Linked DNA regions of Magnetofaba australis IT-1. The protein of the gene in region 1 binds, or shares a complex with, the protein of each later gene. Links are inferred from orthologs where the notes say so. Each region holds a gene or a part of one and is shown in the gene's direction. Other genes may lie near its edges. The genes, in order: MAIT1_RS07820 and eno.

Evidence for each region.
Region 2: the proteins of MAIT1_RS07820 (region 1) and eno are in contact, whole or in part, in a solved structure (PDB 2FYM), measured with the Escherichia coli proteins. The link is inferred for Magnetofaba australis IT-1 from one-to-one orthologs.

Annotation. Positions count from the first base shown.
Region 1 is NZ_LVJN01000018.1:377,952-387,998, reverse strand. The notes cover bases 4,221-7,517. They hold MAIT1_RS07820 (ribonuclease E/G), read left to right. Parts: upstream 4,221-4,581; coding sequence 4,582-7,317; downstream 7,318-7,517. Other genes in these bases: MAIT1_RS07825 (RluA family pseudouridine synthase), read right to left, coding at 4,221-4,245. In the rest of the region: MAIT1_RS07840 (DUF4405 domain-containing protein), read right to left, coding at 1-530; MAIT1_RS07835 (IS110 family RNA-guided transposase), read left to right, coding at 895-1,938; MAIT1_RS07830 (HAD family hydrolase), read right to left, coding at 2,483-3,154; more of MAIT1_RS07825, read right to left, coding at 3,154-4,220; MAIT1_RS07815 (sensor histidine kinase), read right to left, coding at 7,861-9,675; MAIT1_RS07810 (response regulator), read right to left, coding at 9,672-10,047. UniProt on the Escherichia coli protein: Endoribonuclease that plays a central role in RNA processing and decay. Required for the maturation of 5S and 16S rRNAs and the majority of tRNAs. Also involved in the degradation of most mRNAs.
Region 2 is NZ_LVJN01000018.1:200,917-210,663, forward strand. What follows is about bases 1,210-4,206. They hold eno (phosphopyruvate hydratase), read left to right. Parts: upstream 1,210-2,058; coding sequence 2,059-3,354; downstream 3,355-4,206. Other genes in these bases: gcvPB (aminomethyl-transferring glycine dehydrogenase subunit GcvPB), read left to right, coding at 1,210-1,950; MAIT1_RS07115 (MerR family transcriptional regulator), read left to right, coding at 3,618-4,142. Also shown: aminomethyl-transferring glycine dehydrogenase subunit GcvPA, read left to right, coding at 1-499; more of gcvPB, read left to right, coding at 496-1,209; MAIT1_RS07120 (S49 family peptidase), read left to right, coding at 4,280-5,275; acnB (bifunctional aconitate hydratase 2/2-methylisocitrate dehydratase), read left to right, coding at 5,476-8,028; MAIT1_RS07135 (methyl-accepting chemotaxis protein), read right to left, coding at 8,653-9,747. UniProt on the Escherichia coli protein: Catalyzes the reversible conversion of 2-phosphoglycerate (2-PG) into phosphoenolpyruvate (PEP). It is essential for the degradation of carbohydrates via glycolysis.

The DNA of each region.
Region 1 (10,047 bases):
TCGAGTGCGGTGCGCGCAACGACCGGATCGATCGTCATCTTGCGGCAGAAGCCATTGAGGGAGACATCTTCGGCGTGGCCGAACGGCGGCTCGAACGCGGGATCGGTAATCCACGCCTGCTTGGACCAGTCGTTGAGCGCCATCAACCAACTGGTGGGAGGCAGATCGGCGATGGCGGTGACCACCAACACCACGCTGAAGCCGGATGCGGTGAGCAGTTCGCGGCTGACGCCGCCGGATTTGCCCCCCGCGTCATTGGCGCGCCGCTTGGTCTTGAGATAATTGACGAAGGGTTTCCAGTTATAGATCAGGTGCCACACGCCGATGACCACAAACAACAGACCAAAGACGATGTGAATGACCCCCCACTGCTCTTTGCTCATGCCGCCGAGGGTCCAGCTGACCCAATAGGCCACACGCCCCTGCGGCACGACAAACAGCACAATGCCGGTGATGACGCTGATGAGAAACGCCCATGTCACAATGAGTGAGATGGCGCCGCGCAGATTGAAGATTTTTGCCGTGGCCATGGCGAGCTCCTGCCTGAAAAGAGTATTTTCCGATTAAACGGCAATAAAATGTGTTTCCGGCGCAATCGCTATAAATAAATATAATGCATGAAATTGCTACTATTGCCCTCTCGCCCCCGGCGATTCGGACGATGGCCAGCGATGATAGTGAGTAAAACCAAAACTGCACTGAACGGCCAATGTTTGCGTGACGCAGGTGAAGCTCGCGCTGATTATTGGCCGCCGACTGGTCGGAGGCGGGATTCTTAAGGGTCTGTGACCCTTAAGCGGGTGTAATGGAATGGTCCGCTCCGCTACCCAAACGGCCTCGCAATGGGCCAAGATGGTGGTGTGTTTTTCCATCTAAACGGAGTCGGAGCGGACCATGAGCAATCATATCGAAAACGGACAGGTACGGGTACTGGGGATTGATCTGGGCAAGAGCGTGTTTCAGTTGCATGGCGTGGATGCGCGCGGCAAGAGCGTTCTGAAACAGCGCTTGAAACGAGATAAGTTACTGGAGTTCATGGCGCAACTGCCGCCGTGCCTGGTGGGGATGGAAGCCAGTAGCGGCGCCCACCATTGGGCGCGGAAATTTCAGGGATATGGGCATGAAGTGCGTTTGATGGCGCCGCAATATGTGAAGCCCTACGTGAAGCGGCACAAGAACGACAGCGTGGACGCTGAGGCGATATGTGAAGCGGTACAGCGTCCGAATATGCGTTTTGTGGGGATCAAAAGCGTTGCCCAGCAAGAGATATTGTCGCTGCATCGGATACGCAGTCTGGCGGTGAAGAACCGCACGGCGTTGGTGAACCAGATTCGCGGACTGCTTGCCGAGTATGGGATTGTCTTTCCCAAGAGCATCAAGCAGGCGCGGCGGGCGATTGTGCTGATTTTGAGTGATGAGAGCTCGGAAATGAGCGCCAATTTTCGCGTAATTCTGGAGGATGAGCGCGATGAGCTGGCGCATTTGGATGAGCGTATCGGCAAATATGAGCGTGAGATTGAGGCGCTGGCCAAGGCGGAGCCGCAGTGTCGATTGCTGATGACGATCCCGGGAGTGGGACCGATCACGGCGACGGCGCTGTTGGCGTCGGTGGGGGATGTGCGGGCGTTTAAGAATGGCCGGGAGCTGTCGGCATGGATAGGGTTGGTTCCCAATCAGCACTCCACAGGGGGCAAGGCGTGGCTGACGGGGATCAGCAAGCGGGGAAACGGTTATCTTCGCACCCTGTTGATTCATGGGGCGCGGGCGGCGTTGCGCGTGTGTGAAAACAAGCCGGATCGCCGCAGCCAGTGGGCAGTGTCGGTGTCGGAACGTCGCGGCGCAAATAGAGCAGTGGTGGCGCTGGCCAACCGCATGGCGCGCAGCGCGTGGGCGATGCTGGTGAAGCAGGAGGCCTATGGGGCCAGCGCCGCTGTGTAGAGAGAGCGCAATACAACTCTAAAAGAAAAACAGGCCGATAAGGAAAGAGAAAGAGATCCCACCAGCCAGGTTGCGAGAGAGAGTCGAGATTGATGGCGTGAAACGGCATAGCCCTGCGTGGTCAAGAACCTGTTTCGCCCAAGGGCCCATAGAGGCCGAGGGTGTGTTGAGGAGGGCCACGCGCAAATTCCATCAGGGCCAGAGGGCGACAAGCCCCTCATCAACAGGCCGGATACATGGGCGCGACTAAGCCTCACACATCAGTGGACATTTTCTCTTGCCGTGGCGGAGCGGACCATACATGCCGTGGCGGAGCGGACCATACATGGATATTTTCTCTTGCCGTGGCGGAGCGGACCATACATGGGCAGCGCCCACGATTCGGCAGGATTGCCGAATCGGACTCGCGCAGCGAGCCCGAAGGGTGAGGGCCATGGATGGCCCGAATCACGGTTTGGATTTTGACTTTGGGAGCTAGAGGGCATAGCTCTCGATATCCTCCATTTTCAAAATCGCCAAGGTCCAATTTTGATTTCGACTGACTTTAGCGCTTGCCGCTGACGATATCCAACACCTGCGGAATGGCGTCGATCCAATATTTGGGGTTGGCGGCGGCCAAACGCTCACGCGGATGCGCGCCGGAGGGGAACGCGCAGGCGTCCACCCCAGCGCTGTTGGCCATAAGCAGGTCAAAATCGGTGTCGCCCACCATCAACGCCATCTCCGGCGGCATGGCGGTCTCCGCCAACGCCTGCTCCAGCATTCCGGGATGGGGTTTGGAGGGGGCGCAATCGGCGGTTTTGATGGCGGCGAACAGGCCATGGAAGTTCTGCTCTTCGATCATGCGCTCCACCCCGCGCATGGATTTTCCCGTGGCCAGGGCCAGGGTGACGCCGCGCCCCTTCAGTTCGTAGAGAGTGTCGCGCACGCCGGGAAAGAGTTCATGGTCCAACGAATTGGCGTCGGCCAACGCTTTATAGTGCTGGCGATAGAGCGCCACCAACTGGTCGCGGGTCTGCTGAGTGGCGCTGGGCAGAAGGCGCTGCGCGGCGGCGTCCAGCGACAGGCCAACAATGGCCCCCACGCTGGCGTGGCTGATGGTGGGCAGCCCCAGCTCCTTGAGCGACAGATTGACCACATGGGAGATCGCCCCCAAGGAGTCCATCAAGGTGCCGTCGACATCGAAAATCACCAACTCATAGCGATTGCTGCTCATCATTTGCCTCCACGACGTCGGGCGCTGGGCGCGCCGCCGCGTCGTTCACTCCTCGGCTGTGCGCCCTTGCCCTGGACGCGTTGCGCCGGTTGCGTCTGGCGCGGCCGACTGCTTTTGGGCGCAGAGTCACGCAGCGCTGTGAGCACGCTTTGCAGGCCATCATCCAGCGGCGCGGTGAACTCCATCCAGCGCCCTTCATGCGGGTGCTTGAGGCGCAGACGCCATGCATGCAGGAACATGCGCTTGAGGCCCACCGACTTCATCTGTTGATTAAAGCTTTTATCGCCATATTTGCCATCACCGGCCACCGGGTGGCCCAGATCCTGGAAATGGACGCGAATCTGGTGGGTGCGCCCGGTCTCCAACGTCGCCTCCATCAATGCGCAGAAGCTGAAACGTTCGTGCATCGCGTAGCGGGTGGCGGCCTCCTGCCCCTCCCCATCAGAAGCGGCGACCATGCGTTCTCCACCGCGCACTTGACCTTTGGCCAGATTGCGCGCAATCCGACCTTGCGGTTTGGGCGCCCCCTGCACCAGGGTGAGGTATTGCTTCTCCACCTCGCCGTCGCGAAACGCCCGCGTCAACTCGCGCACCGCTTTCGGGGTCAGGCCAAACACCAGACACCCCGAGGTCTCCTTATCCAGGCGGTGACACAACTCCGGGCTGGCCACCACGCCCAACTCATCCAGATAGACGCGCATGGCGTCCACCACCCCCCATTCGTGCCCGCTGCCGCCATGCACCGGCACGCCCACCGGCTTGTCCAGCACCAGCATCCAGCCATCGCGGTAGATAATGCGCTCAGCCAACCGTTTGACCAGCGCCGCAGGCGGCGCCGCGCCCCGCTCGCGGGGTTTTTGATCGGCTTCGGTGAGCGGCGGAATCCGCACCTGATCGCCCAACGCCAGGCGGCGGTCCCCCTTGGCGCGGCCACCGTTAACGCGCACCTGTCCGGTGCGCATCAAGCGCTGAATTTCACCGCGCGGCATGCCGGGAATGTGATGGGTTAGGAACCGATCGAGGCGCTGACCATCAAACTCAGCGTCTACGGGTTCCTGCCGGGCGGGCGTTTTTCTGACAGGTTCGTTCACGGCTTCTTTGCTTTTGGGATTGGAGATCCGTACAATGTTCGAAATTTTCTGCTCGCCGATGTGGCTTGAGCAGGCCCGAGCATACTGGCATCGCAGCCTTTGCGCCATATGCGCGTTGCGCGTTCAGACACATTTTTCCCCGCTCATGTTGTCCCAGGTCCGAAGCCTGAGTGAAAACGCGCGGGTTTGTTGGAATTCATTAAGAGATTAGACCGAAGCCGACGCAGCGCCCTTGCGCCGCCGGATTCGCCCTTACGACGTCCACGTTATCGCCACCAGCTTGCAGTCGCCAGCGGTGCGGTGGCGTGGGCCAAACACACGGAGTTATCCCCCCACATGACCAAGCGCATGCTGGTGGACGCCACTCATGATGAAGAAGTGCGCGTCGCCATTGTTGAAGATCAACGCCTCCTCGATCTGGATATCGAGACCTCCACCAAAGAACAGATCAAAGGCAACGTCTACCTGGGCCGCGTGACCCGGGTGGAGCCCTCCCTACAAGCCGCCTTCGTCGATTTCAACGGCGGACGCCAAGGCTTCCTCTCCATCAATGACATTCATCCCAAGTACTATCCTGAGGATGAGGTCCAAAATGACGCCCCGCCGCCTGGGCGGAGCAGAGCCAAAGCCAAAGCCACGCCCGATGATCAGGCGGTGAGCAGCGCCCAAGAGGCGCCGTTGGAGGCGGTGACAGAAGCCTCGGAGTCCACTGAGGAGCAGCCGCAGGAGAGTGACGCCGATCAGGCTGAGCAAAGCGTTGATACTGAAGTCGAAGCCAGTACTGACGCCGAGCCCAACGCCGACGAAGATAGCGCAGAGGGTGCGGGTGGGTCCGACTCCGAGCAGGATGCCGACGAATCCGCGGATGAGTCGGAAGAGGACGACTCCGATGACGACGACTCCGATGAGGAAGACGACGAGTCCCCGGTTGACGATGATGATGATGCCGCGTTGGATGACGAAGATGGGGCTGAAGAGAGTGATAGCCCCTCCCGCGCCCGCCCCACGCGCACCCGTCGCCGTCGCAACATCCCCATTCAGAAGATTCTGACCAAAGGCCAAACCGTCCTGGTGCAGGTCATCAAGGAGGCGCGCGGCACCAAAGGCGCCTCCCTGACCACCAATATCTCCCTGGCCGGTCGCTACACCGTTCTGCTGCCCGAAACCGTAGGCGGCGGCGGCATCTCCCGTAAAATCATGGATGGCGCAGCGCGCAAAACGCTGAAAAAGATGCTTGCCACCATGGAGATCTCCCAGGAGATGAGCCTGATCATTCGCACCGCCGGTCTGGAGCGCACCAAGCGCGAAATCAGCCGCGACATGAGCTACCTGACGCGACTGTGGAAGACCATTCAGGATAAGTGTGAAAAGTCCAAAGCCCCCGCTCTGATCCACGAAGAGGGCGAACTGATCATCCGCACCATCCGCGATCTATACACCACCGATATGGAAGAGATCCTCATCGAAGGCAACGACGCCTATCGACGCGGCAAGGACTTCATGCGACTGCTAATGCCGCGCTACGTCAAGGTGGTGCAGCCCTACAAAGACAAACTGCCGCTGTTCTCCCGCTATCAGGTGGAGAATCAGATTGAGTCGATGCACGATCGCGTCATCTCGCTCAAATCCGGCGGCTATATCATCATTGAGCCCACCGAGGCGCTGGTCTCCATCGACGTCAACTCCGGTCGTTCCACCAAGGAGAAAAACGTCGAGAACACCGCGTTCAAAACCAACATGCAGGCGGTGGATGAGATCGCCCGGCAGTTGCGTCTGCGCGACTTGGGCGGATTGGTGGTGCTGGACTTCATCGATATGGAGGAGCGCAAGCACAATCTGGACGTGGAGAAGCGCCTGAAGGAGGCGTTCAAGAACGATCGCGCCAAAATTCAATTGGGAAAAATCTCCCAATTTGGCTTGATGGAGCTCTCCCGACAACGCATGAAACCGGCATTTGCCGAGAGCAACCGGGAGGTATGCCCCCGCTGTAGCGGTCTGGGCACCATCCGTTCGGTGGAGTCCACCGCTATCCGCCTATTCCGCTGCCTGGAAGAGGAGGCCTACTCCGGTCGCCATAAGCGCCTGGTCTACACCGCCCCACAAGCGGTGGCCAACTACCTGCTCAACAACAAGCGGGCGCAGTTAGCGGAGATGGAGAGCGCCAACGAACTGGAGATCATCATCCAGGGCGACGCCGCCATGGAGACGCCCAATTTCCGCCGCGAAAAGGGCGAAGGCGTCGCCGGCGAAGAGAACAACAGTCGCAACAGCGCGCGCAGCAATAAGCGCGATAATCGCAGAAAAGAGAACCCGCCAGCCAAAGAGAGCAGCGCAGAGGCCAGCCCCGTTGCCGAGGCCAAGCAACCCGCGGCTGACGAGTCGGCTACCGATGAGGATGGACAGAAGAGCGGGCGTAAAAAGCGTCGGCGTCGGCGTCGCAGAAAGAGCGGCGGCGAAGGCGATAGCGCGGAGGCCGCAACGCAGTCGACTGCCCAGTCCTCTACAGAATCCAGTGATTCCGCCGAAGGCGGAGACAACGCGCCCGCTGATGTCACAGCGCAAACCGAGTCGCAAGGCGACGATACCGTTGCGACGCCTGAGGCTGCCCCCACAGAAGAGGGCGATGAAGCCGCCAAGCCCAAACGCAAGCGGCGCCGTCGTCGCAGCTCTTCGCGCCGCGCCAGTGGGGCTGAGGAGAGTGCGCAAGGCGATCAGCAACCGCCGATGATGGACCCCGCTGAAGCGCCGCAGCCAGATATGCCCGGCATGGAGAATATGCGCGTCGTCGCGGACAATGTGGGCAATGTGGCGCCCAGTGAGCCGGTTGACGAACCCAACGGCAATGTTTTGCCCCCCGAACCTCGGGAGGAGGATGACGTCAACGGCAACGTACTGGTCGCCGAAGAGCCGCCTACTGAGAAGCCCAAACGCGCGCCGCGCAAGCGTCGCACCAGCACCCGCAGCAGCGGCGCAACCCGCTCACGCTCGCGTAAAAGCACCGCCAGCAGCGACGAAACCAAACCGTCCGCCCCCCCCTCGGCAAAACCGGATGGCTCTTCCGGCGACGAGTGAACTGGTCGGGTTTTATTGATCTTGCACGATGCAAAAAGGGCGCGACTGTTTCACAGTCGCGCCCTTTTTTACTGTGGTATTGTTTATCGCCAATCAAAACCAAAATCACACAGGAACCAATCTTCACACAATGCGGCAATATCGTCGCTATGGTGAGTCAAAACCAAAACTGCACAGAACGACCAATGTCTGCGTGACACAAGTGAAGCTCGCGCTGACTATTGGCCGCCGACCAGTCGGCGGCGGGGTCAGGGGAGCCGCGCCCCCAGCGGGGTAAGGGGCAGCGCCCCATGGTGTGGAAGTTGGGAGCTCGAGGGCGGAGCCCTCGATATCTTCCATCTTCAAAATCGCCAATGTCCAATTTTGAATTCGACTGACTATAGCTTTCAAAAATGAACACAGGGGTACTGGAAGATATCGAGGGCTCTGGTGGAGGCCAGCGCCCTCATGGAGTCTGGGGGGAAGCCCCAGTATGCTCCAGCATTCCGACCCTTTGCCTCTGTGTCCGATTGTAAATTTGACCGGCTATCGCTCAACCCAACCTTATATGGAGATCAACTCCTCATCGACGTCATCCGCGCTCCGTTTAGCTGGCGTTTCCAATCGCCGCAGGGTAAACCAGAAGCAGACCCCATTGGGCTTCACCCCCTCCACGCCCACTTCGCCGCCGAGCTTGATCACCAAGCGTTTAACGATGGAAAGACCCAATCCGGTTCCGCCCATCTCGCGCGCGCGCCCCTTATCCACGCGATAAAAGCGCTCAAACAGACGGTCGAAGTGGATGGGATCGATACCTGGGCCATTGTCTGTGACCATCACCCGCCAATGGTGTGGCGGCGACGGACGCATCAACACCGTCACCTGTGAGCCAGGAGGAATATACTTCACCGCATTGCCCAGAAGATTGCTGAGGATCTCCTCAATGGCTTCGCGATCGCCCACCGCGTAGTTCTGCGCCTCCACCCGATTGCGGAAAAACACCGAGCGTTCCGAGGCGATGGGCTTAAGCGTCTCAATGACATGCTCAACACAGGCGCTGATATTGACCGCCTCCATGCGGATCACATAGCCATCGGACTCGATGCGCGACAGGTCCAGCAGCTTGGAGATGATATCCGCCAAACGCGCCGCGTTGCGCTCCATAGCTTCCGCTAATTTTCGGCCATACACGCGATCTTCAATCGCTCCGCTAACCAAAGTCTCCGCATTGGCTTGTAGAATGCTCACCGGCGTGCGCAACTCGTGGGAGACGTTGGCGACGAAATCCTGACGAATCTTCTCCTGGCGCCGCAGGTCACTGACATCGTGCAAAGTGAGAATTGCGCTATGCCCCGAAGCTGTGGGCGTGAGTTGGGCCAAAATCCACCGCGCCTGCCCATCACGCTCCAGATTCAACTCCACATGGCCAACCAGTTCGCTCTCCAACAACTCCAACAGAGGCGCTTGGTCATCTTCGTCCAGAACATTCTCAACCGGTTGATGCAGGCACATCTGACCCAAACCGAGGATGTCCCGCGCCGAGGGGTTGAATAGCGTGATGCGATGCTCCGCATCCAGCACAACCACTCCTTCGGCCATCCCCTCCAACACGGCGGCCAATCGGTCCCGCTCCGCGGTCAAGGAGCTGAGCGCGGTATCCACCTCGTCGGCCATCTCATTGAACGTACCCGCCAACCAACCGATCTCGTCCTGGCTGCGCACCTCCAACCGGTTGCGCTGCGGCGTGCTGGCGCTCTGCACCACGTGGGCCGCCAACTGTCGAAAACGGCGCGTACTGAAGTGCGCCGCCAAGCCGCTGACCGACACCGCAATGATCAACCCCATCAACCCCGCCACCGCCAAAGTCAGTCGCAAACGCCAACTGATTTCACGAAAGGTTTTGAGTGGCAGGGCCATGCGCATGACCCCACGCCGCCCATCGGTCCGATCAAAGCGGGCGGCGACATAGATCATATTTGTTCTGAGGGTTTTGGAGTAGCGCTGGGAGACGCCAACGCCGTCGGCGAAGGCGCGAATAATCTCAGGCCGACCCGCGTGGTTGTCGAGTTGGCTGAGCTTGTCGAGAGGGATTTCCGAATCCCCCACCACCACGCCGGACTCCACCACGATGGTGGCGCGCGCGCCCGCCGCATGGCCGATGGCGTCGGCCATGGGATCCATCTCTTCAGCGCGCAGAGGCAGAGCGGGGTTGAGCAACTGATTGCGTCCCATGCGCGCGTGGCTGATCAACTCATCCGTGACGCGATCCACCAGCCATTCGCGCAGGGCGTATTCCAGATAGAAGCCAACCGACAGCACCACGGCCACGATCAGCAGAAGGGAGAGGAGGAAGAGTTTGCCGCGAACGCGCAGCTTCACGCTTCATCACCATCATCGGGTCGGTCACGAAAGCGGTACCCCACGCCACGGATGGTCTCCATATACTTGCCAGCCGGACCGAGCTTTTCACGCAGACGTTTGACGTGGGCGTCCACCGTACGCGTCTGCACAAAGGCGTTGACGCCCCACACATCGTTGAGCAGGGCGTCACGATTCTGCACCCGCCCCTTGCGTGACAGAAAGGTGGTCAGCAGCTTGAACTCCATAGCGGTGAGATTGGTCTCTTCGCCATCCACCCACACACGGTGGCCATCATAATCCACTTTCAGGCGGCCAAAAGTGACCAGCGGCGAGGCTTCCCCCCGCTCTGGTTGAATACGACGCAGAATAGCGCGAATGCGCAGAATCAGT
Region 2 (9,747 bases), 180 kb from region 1 along the record:
GATGCCGGGTCGCATCGTTGGCCGCACCGTGGATAAAGATGAGCGCGAAGGCTTCGTGCTCACCCTGCAGGCGCGCGAGCAGCACATTCGCCGCGCCAAGGCCACCTCCAACATCTGCACCAACCAGGGTTTGATGACGGTGGTTGCCGCCATTCACCTCTCCCTGCTGGGGCCCGAGGGGCTGCGCAGCGCCGCCTCCGCCTGTCATGGCAATCTCAACGCCCTGCGCCGTCGCGTGGAGCGCATCGACGGGGTGTCGCTGTGGTTCCCGGAGGCGGTAAGCTTCCATGAGATGGTGTTGAAGCTGCCCATGGATGCCGCGCTGGTGGTGGAGCGCATGCGCGGCGAGGGCATTAGCGCCGGTCTGCCCCTGGGCGAGTGGGTGGAGGGGATGGATAACGCCCTGCTGGTCTGCGTCACCGAGACCAAAACCGCAGAGGATCTGGATCGTTACGCCGCCGCCTTGAGCGCGGCGCTGCACCGGGAGGCGGGCGCATGAGCGTGATCTTTGAACAGAGTCAGGCGGGGCGTTTGGCCTCCCTGCATCAGAACGCACCCGCTGAGAGTGGAGAGGCGACCCTGCCCGAGAGTCTGCTGCGGCAGTCGCCCAGCGGTCTGCCGGAGGTCTCCGAGTTGCAGGCGGTGCGCCACTATACCCGCCTGTCGCAGAAGAACTACGGCATCGACACCCACTTCTATCCGCTGGGCTCCTGCACCATGAAGTACAACCCGCGCGGCGCCCATCGCATGGCGATGCTGCCGGGGTTCCTCGACGCCCATCCGCTGGCCGATGACAGCCTCAATCAGGGCGTGCTGGCCTGCCTGTATGAGCTGCAGGGGATGATTGGCGATCTGACCGGCATGGCCGGGGTGAGTCTGGCCCCCATGGCCGGGGCCCAGGGCGAGTTCGCCGGGGTGGCGATGATGCGCGCCTACCACACCGCCCGTCGCGACGACGCCCGGGTGGAGATTCTCACCCCCGACGCCGCCCATGGCACCAATCCGGCCACCGCCAGCATGTGCGGCTACGTGGTGCGGGAGATCCCCACCACCGATCAGGGCGACGTGGATGTGGAAGCGCTCAAACAGATGGTGGGGCCACAGACCGCCGGGCTGATGCTCACCAACCCCTCCACTCTGGGGGTGTTCGAGCGCAGCATCAGCGAGATCTCCGCCATCGTGCATGCAGCGGGCGGCTTGCTCTATTACGACGGCGCCAACCTCAACGCCATTGCCGGGCGCGTGCGGCCCGGCGACATGGGCTTCGACTGCGTGCATGTGAATGTGCACAAAACCTTCGCCACCCCCCATGGCGGCGGCGGACCCGGCGCCGGTCCGGTGGGGGTCTCCGAACGTCTGCTGCCGCATCTGCCCATGCCGGTGGTGGTGCGCGAGGGCGATGAGTATCGTCTGCAGCACTGTGACGAGCGCCCCGGCTCCATTGGCCGCATGTCCACCTTTCACGGCAATATTGGCGTGCTGCTGCGCGCCTACGCCTATCTGCGACTGGTGGGGCGCGAAGGCATCGCGCGGGTGGCCGACTACGCCACCCTCAACGCCAACTACCTGATGGCGCGGCTGCGCGATGCGGGATTCCAACTGGCCTTCCCCGAGCGGCGCGCCACCCACGAGTTCATCATCAGCCTGAAACCCCTCACCGATGCGACCGGCGTGCGCGCGCTGGACGTGGCCAAGCGGCTGCTGGATTACGGTTTCTACGCCCCCACCATCTACTTCCCCATGCTGGTGCCCGAGTGCATGCTCATCGAGCCCACCGAAAGCGAAAGTCGGGAGGAGTTGGATCGTTTCGTCGACGCTCTGACCGCCATTCTGCAAGAGGCGCGGGAGAATCCTGAACTGGTGAAAACCGCGCCGCATAAGACGCCGGTGTCGCGTCTGGATGAAACCCGCGCGGCGCGTAAGCCCGACCTGGCGTTTTCGCGGGGTTGAGGGTATAAAAGAGCCCATCCAAACCGTTTTTTTTGTCCATTGCTTGGACCCAATCGGAACCGCGCTACGCGCGCGACGGCAACACGCCCAGAAAGGGAGAGCCATTCCATGAGCAGCATTATTGAAGTCCATGGCCGTGAGATCATCGATTCCCGCGGCAACCCCACCGTGGAAGTGGATGTCTACACCGAAGATGGCGGATTTGGCCGCGCTGCGGTGCCTTCCGGGGCCTCAACCGGCTCCCGCGAAGCGGTTGAACTGCGCGATGGCGACGCCGCCCGCTTCCTGGGCAAGGGCGTGCTCAAAGCCGTCGAGTCGGTCAACGGCGATCTGGCCGAAGCGGTGCTGGGGCTGGATGTGGCCGATCAGAAGATCATTGACGCCGCGTTGATCGCCGCCGACGCCACCGAGAACAAGGGCAACCTGGGCGCCAACGCCATTCTGGGCGTCTCCATGGCCGCCGCCAAGGCCGCCGCCAATGAGTGCGATCTGCCGCTCTATCGCTATCTGGGCGGGGCCAACGCCTCCCTGCTGCCGGTGCCCATGATGAACATCATCAACGGCGGCGCCCACGCCGACAACAATGTCGACATCCAGGAATTCATGATCATGCCCGTCTCCGCGCCGACTCTGCGCGAGGCGCTGCGCATGGGCGCCGAGGTGTTCCACAACCTACGCAAGGTGCTGCATGACAAAGGGCTGAACACGGCGGTGGGCGATGAGGGCGGATTTGCCCCCAACCTCGGCTCCAATGAAGAGGCGCTGTCGGTGATCATGCAAGCCGTCGAGCGCGCCGGTTATCGTCCCAACGACGACATCCTGCTGGCGCTGGATTGCGCCTCCTCGGAGTTCTACAACAAGAACAACCGCACCTATGATCTCTCCGGCGAAGGCCGCTCCATGGGGGTGGACGAGATCGTGCGCTTCTATGAAGATCTGTGCGGCAAGTACCCCATTGTCTCCATCGAAGATGGCTGTGACGAGTCCGACTGGGACGGCTGGCAGGCGCTCACCGACGCCCTGGGCGGCCGCATCCAGCTGGTGGGCGACGACCTGTTCGTCACCAACACCAAGATCCTGGCGCAAGGCATCGACAAAGGCATCGGTAACTCGATCCTGGTGAAGGTGAACCAGATCGGCACCCTGACCGAAACCTTTGAAGCGGTCGAAATGGCTCAGCGCGCCCGCTACACGGCGGTTATCTCCCACCGCTCCGGCGAAACCGAAGACGCCACCATCGCCGATATCGCCGTGGCCACCAACGCCGGTCAGATCAAAACCGGCTCCATGAGCCGCTCCGATCGCATCGCCAAATACAACCAGCTGCTGCGCATCGAAGAGGAGCTGGGCGAGGCCGCCCGTTTTGACGGCCGTGGCGCCTTCTACAATCTGAATTTGGGATGACGATTGTAAGACGTTGAATGGATGTCGATATAAAGAGGCCCGTGAGGGCCTCTTTTTTTTGCCTGACGCAATGCCTCCTCAATCGCCTGTGGGCGCGGGCTGCACTGGATTTGTGAAAATGCCTTTCAGGTGATCACCCGACATATTTGCGGTTTATATTTATATCCAGATGAATTATATTTGACGACATCAAAAATAAAAAAAGCAGATGATCGTCGGGATGCACACTGATTTGTGAGTCATATTCCTAAGGGGGGATTACCATGGACGCAAAAGCAAGCGCGTGTGGAACGCACGTTGACCAAAACGAAATGGTCAAAATCGGCGTGGTGGCCAAGCGGCTGGATATTAGTATCCGCACCATCCACATGTATGAGCGCGAAGGGCTGTTCATCGCCTACAAGAATTCGGCGGGCACCCGCTACTTCACCGAACGCGACGTGGAGTGGCTCATCGAAGTGCGCAAGATGATCAAGGCGGGCATCAGCATCGCCGGCATCCGTCGCCTGATGTCGCTGATCCCTTGTTGGGAGAGCAAAGCGTGCACCTTCGAGGGCAAACACAACTGCCCGGTGATCCATGACAACAAGACCCCCTGTTGGGCCAACAAGAACAACATGTGCACTCAGAACACCCAGGAGTGCCGCGAGTGCGAAGTCTATGGCATGCGCTTCTGCGTGAGCATGCTCAAGAACTTTGTCGATATTCGCTTTAAGAACCCCGACCAGCTCTCCATGCAGCCGCGCATGCGACCCGACTCCCATGCGGGCGCCGCTGCGGGCGCCTGAGCCGTGCGCTAGGCTCTCCTTGCATCCTGTACAAGGGTTGACGCCCTGGTGCGTCAACCCTTGCCATCCCTGCCCATCTGCGCCACCCTTTTCCCATCCAAATTCACACCATTAACGATGGGCGTTGGCGTAATCCCATGAGTGACAATGAGACCGATCAGCGCCTGCAACGGCTGTTGACTGCGCTGGAAGATAACCGCATGCAGGAGCGTGTGGCGATGCAGCGCATCGTCGGCGACTCCCTGCGTGAACAGAAACGCGCCCGTTGGGGCAAGAATCTGTTCCGCCTGTTCATCGCCCTCTATCTGTTGGTTTTTTTGGCTTTGAGCATCAAGGACGATCTGCTGGCCGACGCTGAATCGTTGTCGGATGCCGATAAACACACCGCCGTGGTGCGCATCGATGGGGCGATTCTGCCCGATGGCCAGAACAGCGCCGAAAAGGTGATCGAGGGGCTGCGCGCCGCCTTCAAGGATAAGCAGACCAGCGCGGTGGTGGTGCAGATCAACAGCCCCGGCGGCAGCGCGGTGCAATCGGGCATGGTGCACGATGAGATCCGCCGTCTGCGCGCCAAATATGAGAAAATACCCGTCTACGCCGCGCTGGAGGATATGTGCGCCTCCGGCGGCTACTACATCGCCTCCGCCGCCGACCAGATCTACGCCGACAAAGCCACGCTGGTGGGGTCGGTGGGTGTGGTGATGCCCGGCATGGGATTCACCGAGGCGCTGCAGAAGCTGGGGTTGGAGGACCGCACCCTCACCAGCGGCACGCATAAGGCGTTCCTGAGCCCCATGCAGCCGGTGGATGAGACCGAGCGCGCCCACGCCAAGAAGCTTCTCAGCGTGATCCACGGCCAGTTCATTGAGGTGATCAAACGCGCTCGGGGCGAACGGCTCAAGGCCGATGACGACACCCTCTTCAACGGTCTGTTCTGGACCGGCGAACAGGCGCTGGAGTTGGGTTTGATCGACGGTTTGGCGTCGCTGGAGGCCATTGCCCGCGACAAAGTCAAAGCCGAAGATATCGTCGATTACTCATCCGAAGAGCCGCTGTTTGATCGCTTTGCCCGCCGCATGGGCGCCAGCGCGTCATCAGCATTATGGAATGGAATGGGATTGCAGTTGCGTTGATCCAAATAGTCTGACTGCAGGTTGGGCGCGCTCACTTGCCGCCCGCTGCTGCGGCTGGCGCCAATCATTGCGCGGATTGCGTGAAAAGTTGCTTGCCAAGCGGAGCGAGTCAGTCTATCTTTCAGGCCATTTCTGTGAATGATGCTGGTGTTGTCAGATGTGAATAGGCGCATCTGCGACCAGCTTTCTGGAGGAGAATCATGCTCGAAGCTTATCGCCAACATGTGGCTGAACGCGCCAAAGAGGGGTTGCCCCCGCTGCCCCTGAACGCTGAACAGACCCAAGCCGTGGTCGAGTTGCTGAAAAATCCCCCGGCGGGCGAAGAGGAGACGCTGGTGGACCTGATCTCCAATCAGGTGCCCCCCGGCGTGGACGACGCCTCCAAAGTGAAAGCCGAGTTCCTGGCCGCTGTGGCCGGCGGCGCGGTCTCCTGCTCCCTGATCGACCCCAAGCGCGCCACCGAGCTGCTGGGCACCATGATGGGCGGCTACAACGTGGCTCCGTTGATCGACCTGCTGGATATCGCCGAGCTGGCCGACGTGGCGGTGGACGCGCTCTCCAACACCCTGTTGGTGTATGACGCCTTCAAGGATGTCGCCGACAAGGCCAAGAGCAACCCCAAAGCCAAACAGGTGCTGGAGAACTGGGCCAACGCCACGTGGTTCACCAGCAAGCCGGAGATGCCCGAAGAGGTCACCGTCACCGTGTTCAAGGTGGATGGCGAGACCAACACCGACGACCTCTCTCCCGCCTCCGAAGCCTGGAGCCGTCCGGATATCCCGCAGCACGCCAAAGCGATGCTGGTCAACCGCATGCCTGGCGGTCTGGAGCAGCTCATCGAGCTCAAACAGAAGGGCTACCCGGTGGCCTATGTGGGCGACGTGGTGGGCACCGGCTCGTCGCGTAAGTCCGCCGCCAACTCGGTGATCTGGCACACCGGCCGCGACATCCCTTACGTGCCCGGCAAACGCACCGGCGGCGTGGTGATCGGCGGCGTGATCGCCCCCATCTTCTTCAATACCGCTGAAGACTCCGGCATGCTGCCGATTCAGTGTGACGTCACCGGTCTGAACTCCGGCGACGTGATCACCATCAACACCAAAACCGGCAAGATCATGCGCGACGGCGCCGAGGTGGCCAGCTTCGAATTGAAGCCCAACACCCTGGCCGACGAAGTGCGCGCCGGCGGCCGCGTGCCGTTGATCATCGGTCGAAAATTGACCGCTCAAGCCCGCGAAGCGCTGGGCATGGGCCCCATCGACCTGTTCACCGACCCGGTGCAGCCCGCCGATTCCGGTAAAGGCTACTCCCTGGCGCAGAAGATGGTGGGCAAGGCCGTGGGCAAAACCGGCGTGCGTCCCGGCGAATACTGCGAGCCGTTCATGACCACCGTGGGCTCCCAGGACACCACCGGCCCCATGACCCGCGACGAAATCAAGGAGCTGGCTTGCCTGGGCTTCTCTTCGCCCATGATGATGCAGAGCTTCTGCCACACCGCCGCGTACCCGAAGTCGGTGGACATCAAAACCCACAACACCCTGCCGCAGTTCATCCAGGAGCGTAAAGGCCTGGCGCTGCGCGTGGGAGACGGCGTGGTGCACTCCTGGCTCAACCGTCTGTTGATCCCCGACACCGTGGGCACCGGTGGCGACTCCCACACCCGCTTCCCCATCGGCATCAGCTTCCCGGCGGGTTCCGGTCTGGTGGCCTTCGCCGCCGCCACCGGCTCCATGCCGCTGGTGATGCCCGAGTCGGTGCTGGTGCGCTTCACCGGCGAGTTGCAGCCGGGCATCACCCTGCGCGATCTGGTCAACGCCATTCCTTACGTGGCGATCCAGAATGGCGACCTGACCGTGGCCAAAGCCGGTAAGAAGAACATCTTCTCCGGTAAGATCCTGGAGATCGAAGGTCTGCCCGACCTGAAAGTCGAGCAGGCGTTCGAACTGGCCGACGCCTCCGCCGAGCGCTCGGCGGCGGCCTGCACCGTGCATCTGAATCGCGAGCCGGTGGTGGAGTATTTGAAATCCAACGTCACGCTGATGAAGAATATGATCAAGCGCGGCTACGGCGATGCGCAGACCATCCAAAACCGCATCGATGCGGTGGAGGAGTGGATCGCCAACGGCACGCTGCTGCAACCGGACGCCGACGCCGAGTACGCTAAGGTGATCGAGATCAACATGTCCGAGATCAAGGAGCCCATCGTCTGCTGCCCCAACGATCCAGACGATGTAAAGACCCTCTCCGACGTCGCTGGCGACACCATCGACGAAGTGTTCCTGGGCTCCTGCATGACCAACATCGGTCACTTCCGCGCCGCCGCCAAGATTCTCGACGGTCAGCCGCAGATTGATGGCCGCATGTGGGTGGTGCCGCCCACCCGCATGGATGAGCAGCAGCTCATCGAAGAGGGTGTGTACAACATCTTCGGCAAGTCCGGCGCCCGCACCGAGATGCCCGGCTGCTCCCTGTGCATGGGCAACCAGGCGCGGGTGAAGGACAACGCCACGGTGTTCTCCACCTCCACGCGCAACTTCGACAACCGCATGGGCAAAGGCGCGCAGGTCTATCTCGGTTCCGCCGAGTTGGCTGCGGTGTGCGCCATGATGGGTAAGATCCCCACGGCGGAGGAGTATCTGGCCATCGCCAAGGAGAAGATCGATCCCAACGCCGATGAGCTGTACCGTTATCTCAACTTCCATGAGATCCCGGACTACGAAAACAGCGGCATCATTCCCATCGCCGCTGCCTAATCCCGCCCGGCGGCCTGGCCGCTGGCGTTGAAGTGAAAATCCCCTGGAGGATCTCCTCCAGGGGATTTTTTGTGCAATGCGAAACCAAAACCGTACAAAACGGCCAATGTTTGCGTGATGCAGGTTCGGCTTGCGCTGATTATTTGCCGCCGACTGGTCGGCGGCGGGGTCTGGGGGCCGCGCCCCCAGCGGGTGTGGGCGGAGCCCACGGTGTGGCTTATGATCTTGGGAGCTCGAGGGCGTAGCCCTCGATATCTTTCATTTCCAGAATCGCCAAGACTCGCTTTGAGTTAGAACACGTATCATTGGTGAAAAACAAAAGCCCCGAAATCACGAGGATTTCGGGGCTTTTCTGTCCCACTTTTGTCCCATTTTCTGATTATTTGTTCAACATACAACGATATCGAACGGCAGAATATAGGGAAATCAGAGGGTTAGAGTGGTGCCGCCTATAGGATTCGAACCTACGACCTCCGCATTACGAATGCGCTGCTCTACCAGCTGAGCTAAGGCGGCGTGAGGCTGTCAATTTGAAGAGCGCATATCCTACTTCTCCATATGCGCCCGGTCAAGAGTTTCCGCATCGTCAGGATACGCCGCGCCATCCTGGCGCAAGCGGCGGGTTTACGGGTTGGATTGCTGGTCCGGGTTGACGATGGCGATGGCCTTGCAGTCCTGGAATACCTCATCGAGAAGTTCGAACAGTTGACGGCGCAGATTGTTGAAATCAGACATCTTGACGATGGCCTCTTCGGTCTTCTGCTCATGCGCCAGATGCACCACTTCACGCGCAGTTTCATGCACTTTGAGGTGCACTTCGCCCAGATGCTGGAACACCGGCAGGTCGCCGAACAGTTCCACGCCGGAGCTGTAGTACCACTTGCCGAAGGCGCAATCGCGCCCGGTGGCCACTTCGTTGGGCGACAGGCTCACGCGCCCGCGAATGACGTGCTCCAGCTTGGTCAACCAACCCAGGTGGGCCAGTTTGATGGCGCGCACATCGAAGGTGGGGTTGCCGATGCGCAGCCCTTCGGTGGATTGCAGTAGCGCGGTGCTGGTCTCCTGAATCACCTCCACCAACATTTCGGTCTGGTGGATGGAGCCGTTCATCATATTGACCAGATTCATGGTCTGGATGCCGTTCTTCTGCACCTCACAGGAGGCGGAGAAGATGTTGGTGCCCATGGTCTTGGCCTCTTCGGCCAACTGCTGCGACTGCTGCCCCAGTTCGGTAAGCGAGGCGGCGTCACTGGAAGCCTGGGCGCTCATGGCGGTGATCTCGCGCACGCTGGCGTCGGCGCTCTGGCTGGCGGCGGTGATGGCGCCAGCGCTCTCAGAGATCTCCTGAGCGTTGCCGGAGACGCGCAGGGCGGCTTGTGAGACCTCCTGCATGGAGTGGGAGATGACGCCGATGGTGTGGTTCTGCTCGCCCACCAGGGTGTTGATCTCGTTATTAATGGCGGCGATCTGCTCGATGCTCTCGCTGACGTGTTTGCTGGCGTTGGCGGCGTCGCGGGCGCCATCCTGGATTTCGTCAATACGTTCCCGGATCAGCAGAGTGGATTCTGTGGTCTGCCGCGCCAGCTCTTTGACTTCGTTGGCCACCACGGCAAAGCCCTTGCCCGCATCACCGGCGCCGGCGGCTTCGATGGCGGCGTTGAGCGCCAGCATATTGGTCTGCTCGGCGATGTCGTTGATGATCTCCACCACCGCTTCAAT